2 regions of the Lactiplantibacillus sp. ME-2 genome follow, and region 1 is predicted to be linked to the other one. Evidence: predicted binding sites of a transcription regulator. Region 1 holds the regulator's gene; the other holds the start of a gene.
What was found. Region 1 encodes NrdR, which represses ribonucleotide reductase genes. Its sites were predicted from a motif close to ACACNATATATNGTGT; they were not measured.

Region 1 (3,188 bases):
AATACCCCCCGACCAATTAAATCATGAACTAGTCGGTTCTCACCGCTCGTCACAAAACCATGTTTCTCCTGCTTCAAAGCTGATAAAAAGTCATACGGCGCTGTCTGCTTAGCATACGTCACGAGTTGCTGCTCAGCCGTTGAGAGCTGTGCTGAAGCCTTGTTATCCTTAGTGGTCGTCGTTGCAACCGTTGCTTCCGTAGCGACCTGCTGACTCGAAACTGCGGGCCGTTCATAGCGCCGCGCAATCAATAATTTCAATTGATTTTCATCAAACTGACCCGTTGTTAAACTAGCCACTTCACTGATTAACTTAGCCATCTCAATCTCACTGATGCCGTAGACCCGACTTTCCGTAATGATCAGTTGCCGTGAACTCGCAACCTGTTTGAGATCAACATAGTTCTGCTTTAAAATTTGCCCCAACAGTTGCCAGTCAAAGTCATCGTCACTGAGCACGGGCGAGTGATCCTCGGCCGGTTCATTGGCCGCCAATTGGGCGCGCACCTTTTGCACTGAAAGAGGTGGCGTCGTAACTTTTTGACTATCAACGTGAAACACATCTAAGATATTTGCCGTCACGTCTTTGGCAGCCGTCAAGTCAATCGGCTGTGCTGCAAAATCGCCAGCAAGTTGTTGATAACGTAACTCACCGACCGTATCTAACAATAGGACACTCAATAGATCATCCGCAAAGAATTGTAACGCCAGTAATGGTGCTTGTAATTGATAAATGTACATGGCACCCAATTCATCTTGTTGATAATAGCTGCGCAACAAGCCAGTTGCTTCAAGTTTACGCCGAGCCGCTAACACCGTCGGCAAGTCCACATTTAGGATGCCCAGCAGTTCCGCGTGACTGCGTCGATTGCTCAGCTCATTCTCGCTACTCTGTAAGCTACGTAACGCCGCGTACAAGCTATATGCCAATGGCCCCATCAGTGGCAAGTATAATTCCGCCAATACAGCTTGTTGCGCCGCACTGAGCGCTGGTGCTTGCGGGACCACTAACCCAGTTTTGGGTGTTAAGGGTTCATCATTTGGCATGTTGTTCACCATTCTTTTTCACTAATCTTTTTTTCGTTTAGGTGCGTGGGTCGTCTTCGCTGACGGTTTTGCCAGTTTGACCTTATCACGCTCCATCATATCTTGGAGTTCATTCAAGAAGACGTGCATATCCTTGAATTGCCGGTAAACACTGGCAAAACGAATGTACGAAATTTCGTCAATATCTGCCAATTGCTCCATGACATACTCGCCGATAACTTGGCTTGAAATTTCATTTTCGCCCAGTGACCGGACCTTATTTTCAACATCATCAACGACGCCCGTCATGGTTTCCATGCTAACGGGTCGTTTCTCGGCCGAGCGAATAATTCCGCGCAAGACTTTTTCACGATTGAATTCTTCGCGGGCACCATTTTTCTTAATGACTAATAATGGCGTGGCTTCGACCCGTTCAAATGTTGTGAACCGGAACCCACAGTTTTCGCATTCCCGGCGCCGTCGAATCACGCGACCATCATCAGTTGGTCGACTGTCAACCACGCGGGAGCCATTATGATGACAATGTGGACATTGCATAGACTTCTCACCCCTTGTAACAACTAACAATCAGTTTTTCTTTATTTAGTAATAGTTTTCAGCCATTTTAACACGGCTGCTTTAGTTTTATCAATGTTGGCCCCGTTATCAATGACAACGTCAGCCCTTGCGACCTTCTGTGCAAGTGGCATTTGGCTGTCAATTCGTGCCTGAGCCGCCTGTTGCGATAAGTGGTTACGCGCCATCAACCGCTGCAATACTACGGCGGGTGATGCCGTCACAACCAACACTTGATCACAAACATGTTGCCAGCCACTTTCAAATAACAACGGCACATCTAAAATAATTGCGTCGGGCTGTTGCTGGTTCGCCGCGACAATCGCTTCGAACATCGCGTACTGAATCGGTAACCGTGTAATTGCGGTTAAGGCTTGTAAAGCTTGAGCATCGTTAAAAACCAACTGGCCAAGCCATGGCCGATTCAGCCGCCCGTCTGCCAGCACTGCTTGCTGACCAAAGTGCGCCACAATCTTTTGGGTCGTCGGTTGGCCTGGCCCTTCAACCTGCCACGCAATTTTATCCGCATCAACGATTGGTAGCTTAGTTGCCAGCAGCTTAGAAACAGTCGACTTACCAGTGGCAATGCCACCAGTCAATCCAATCAACTTTGTCATCTTGATCACCTACAACCGTTGTTCTAACGGGCAAAAATGGGTCCCTCGCTGTGCCACTTTGATTTTCTCAATAATCGTGCCACACCGTTCGCAAGGTTCCCCTTCACGACCATAGACGTGTAAGTGATTTTGAAACTGACCGGCCTCACCAAATGCCGTTGAAAATGAATGAACAGTGGTGCCGTGACCTTTAATTGCCATCGCCATTTCATCAATAATGTTTTGGCGCAATGTTGCAATCTCATCAGTAGTTAGTGAATTAGCAGGCCGCATTGGATGAATCTTACTCATCCATAGCGTTTCGTCCGCATAAATGTTCCCAATACCCGCAATCTTACTTTGATCCAATAATAGTGGCTTGATCATCTTTTTCGACTTGCCAAAAGTGGCCGTCATATAAGCCAGTGTTAACTGTTCAGCAACGGGTTCCGGGCCAATTGTCCGCAATCCCGCCACCGTGTTTTCTTCACCGGTCGGCACGAGCGTCATTCGCCCGAACTTACGCGTATCGTTGTACAGCAAATCACGATCATCGGTCAGATGGAAGATCACGTGCGTGTGTTTACCTTGATCTTCACCACGCGGTACAACATTATACTTGCCTTCCATCCGCAAATGCGACACCATCGTCAGACCATTGCTAAAGCGAAACAATAAATACTTCCCCCGCCGATCAATGGTCTGGATCGTTTGGTTGGCTAAACGCTGTTTGAAACTATCGACATCATTATTAATAATTTTCGGCCAAAAAACCTCGATACTAGCAATCGTTGCCCCGCTAACCAGACGATTTAAGCCGCGACGAACAGTTTCAACTTCAGGTAATTCAGGCATGGTGGTTCCCCCTATTTTGCATCGTACCAAGTATCACCGTAGTGGCTCTCAACCTTTAACGGTACGGCTAACTGTACGGCGGAATCCATCACGCTTGGCACTAATTTTTCTAAAACTGGAATTTCTTCTTTTGGCG
Region 2 (3,188 bases), on a different contig from region 1:
TGGCGCCGTATATGTTAAGTGTCTCGTTATTTGTCGGCGCGCTCGCCCTCAATATGATGTTTGATATGTATACCCCACGCAAACACCCGCAATCGGCACTGGATTGGTGGAGTAGCAAGGCCAGCATCATGCTCGTCTTTTCAATCATGGAAAGTACGATTATGCTCGGCTTGATGATGTTAATCAACGGACTCAGCCCGATTCATCCGTTTGCCACTTGGTTGTTACTCACGCTAACGGCGCTACTCTTCATGACGATCGTCGCTTGGCTTAACCTTGTCTTCGGCAAAGCTGGCGCCTTCTTCAGTATGGTACTACTAGTCTTACAGCTCGGTGGTTCAGCCGGAACGTATCCAATTCAGCTGTCAGGTCACTTTTTCCAAACAATCCACCCGTGGTTACCAATGAGTTACAGCGTCAACGGCTTGCGGCAGACCTTAATGACTGGTAATTCTGCTCTTCCTAAGATGGGCGTCTTAGCACTGATTCTAATGCTGTTTATTGCTCTGACCTGGTTGTTCTTTATCCGTCGTTACCCTCGGCTGGCTCAAATTGACTTTGAAGACCCCGTCGCCGTCAAAGCCACTCAGAGTAAGTTAGCCACGTTGGTTCGGCGAAAGGCTCAAGCTAAAGCATCTGACAATAAGACGAATTAGTTATTTGGATTTATGATCTCGAAACACTGCCAAAACGACTTTCTCTATATCAGAGAGAGTCGTTTTTAGCAGCTAACTAAGTTGACGACTTTACCCAAATGGTGCTGTTAATTCTGATTCGCTGGTCAACACCTTAACCTACTACCATATTATTAGTATTCGTGAAAATCCCTACTAATATTGAAACGACTTCCCCATCACTTGAGACTGCTTTTCACAGACTCATTTTGACCGGATGTCACACACGCTAAGTCACCTAACTTTTCAGTCAACAGCCCAACTAGCTAAAACCATTAACTAGTCTCAAATGCACCACAACAATCATTCAGAACAACATTAAGTCACTATCCAAACAAAACTAATCATGATACCACCTCAAATTAGTATGGGTATGCTTTAGTTAGGGACAAGCTTACGGTTAAATTAGATTGGTATATTGATTGAGTCAGCGTTTGATTTTGGCTATACTGTTAACAGTCAATTAATAAAGGAGTGCGAGTCGCATGATCAAAGAATTCAAGGAATTTATTGCCCGCGGTAACGTGATTGATTTGGCCGTTGGGGTTATTATTGGGTCCGCTTTTACGGCCATTGTTAAATCGTTGACAGACAACTTAATTAATCCACTGATTGGGATTTTCTTAGGAAAAGTTGATTTATCCAATCTAAAGTTCAGTATCGGTGATGCTACTTTTAAGTACGGGTCCTTTCTAAATGCCATCATTAATTTCTTCATCGTCGCCATCGTCGTTTTCATTCTGGTGAAAATTATTAATAAAGTGGTTAAAAATGAACCAGAAGAACCCGAGGAAGAAGAAGTCGATGTTTCCGCGCAATATCTAGAAGAAATTCGTGATTTATTAAAGGAACAGGCTAAAAAATAAATGAAAATAGCTCCCAAGCAAATTTTTCATTAAAAGTCTATATGGTATTAAAACTTTTTTTGAGATACAATATATTGTGCAATTTTTTATAAAGAGGGGCTATCATGGTGATAATAACAGCAGGAATGATTGGGGTCGGCAAAACCACGTTAACGGGGTTAATTGCTGACCACCTTGGAACTAAGGCATTTTACGAACCGGTTGGCGACAACCCCGTATTGCCACTTTATTATTCGGATCCTAAGAATTACGGGTTCCTATTACAAATCTATTTCCTCAACAAACGTTTTGCAATGATCAAGAAGGCATTGGCCGACGATAACAACGTCCTCGACCGCTCCATCTATGAAGATGCCCTCTTCACCAAAGAAAACAACGCTGAAGGAAACATCTCTGATACTGAATTGAATGTTTACTTGCAACTACTAGACAATATGATGACCGAATTGACTGAACTGCCTAAGAAGGCACCAGACTTGATGGTCTACTCTGAAACTGACTTCGATACGATTCTTTACCGGATCAAGAAGCGTGGTCGCGACTACGAACAGTTCGACCACAACCCTGAACTGGAATCTTATTACTATAAGATGTGGACCGCTTATCGGAAATGGTACGATGAATACGATGCTAGCCCTAAAATGAAGATTGATTTACAACAGTACGACTTGGAAAAACCTGCTAACCAACAAGCAGTGCTGGCTCAAATCGATTCTGAATTAGGCAAGATTCGCAATCCAACCACAGTTTAATTAATCATGCTAAAAGCGCCAGTCCCCATTATCGGGACTGGCGCTTTTATTGCGCACAATCTAGCGAGCAAACAATACAGAAACTTCTTAATGACTCGCGACCAGCTAACTAGGTAGCGCGGGTAGTGTCGCATTACCAAACGACAATCTTTGAATGCCGCACTAGCACAATTGCGCTCGATTACATGGCTGCCCGGACTTGTTGGGCTAACTCAAAGTTATTGGTAATCACCGCATTGACCGAGGCTGCGAACAATTGTTGCATTACGATTGGCTCATCCACTGTCCAAACCCGTTCAGCAACATGGTGTACAGGTTGATAGTGTTCAAGATGCACCCCTTCTAAGCGTTCGTGAGTCGCAAACTCATCCGGATTACCCAGACGCGCTGAAGTCAAAAAAGCATATTTCTGGCTGGCATCAATGGCGTAGGCCCGCTGTAAACTCTTCAGATTAAACGACGAAAAAACGACCGGATAAATTAAGTCAGTCTGCCGGACCATCCGTAGCACAATCCGCTCGATATCAAGATAATAGTGTCGATCAGTCTTCAACTCAAGGTTCAAGTGAACGGGCTCCCCACTCACTAAGTTTAAAAATTCTTGTAAGGATGGGACGGGCTCTCCATTTGCTAATTCAAATCTACGCAACTGTTCGAAGGCCAGATCCGCAATAGCCCCTTGCCCATTAGTAGTTCGATCGATTCGTTCGTCATGCATAATCACTGGTATTTGATCCTGGGTAAGATGGACGTCAAACTCTAAGCCATCGATATGATGACTGATGGCATACGCAAACCCAGCTAGCGAATTCTCAGGAAACTTAACGGGAACGCCCCGATGACCATAAATCAACGACATATTTGGCACAATTCTTCAACTCTTTCCGATTAATGAC

Region 2: MMY95_RS08960 (deoxynucleoside kinase) is a predicted target of NrdR. The motif match lies at 1,605-1,620, and genes of this name have one in related genera.

Annotation. Positions count from the first base shown of each region.
Region 1 is NZ_JAKZEQ010000007.1:62,303-65,490, forward strand. It holds gene MMY95_RS04080 (DnaD domain protein) at 1-1,046, opposite strand, end outside; gene nrdR (transcriptional regulator NrdR) at 1,068-1,583, opposite strand; gene coaE (dephospho-CoA kinase) at 1,625-2,218, opposite strand; gene mutM (bifunctional DNA-formamidopyrimidine glycosylase/DNA-(apurinic or apyrimidinic site) lyase) at 2,228-3,052, opposite strand; gene polA (DNA polymerase I) at 3,064-3,188, opposite strand, start outside.
Region 2 is NZ_JAKZEQ010000021.1:20,657-23,844, reverse strand. It holds gene MMY95_RS08970 (YhgE/Pip domain-containing protein) at 1-656, shown strand, start outside; gene mscL (large-conductance mechanosensitive channel protein MscL) at 1,160-1,540, shown strand; gene MMY95_RS08960 (deoxynucleoside kinase) at 1,645-2,292, shown strand; gene MMY95_RS08955 (glycerophosphodiester phosphodiesterase family protein) at 2,474-3,160, opposite strand; gene MMY95_RS08950 (ABC transporter substrate-binding protein) at 3,181-3,188, opposite strand, start outside.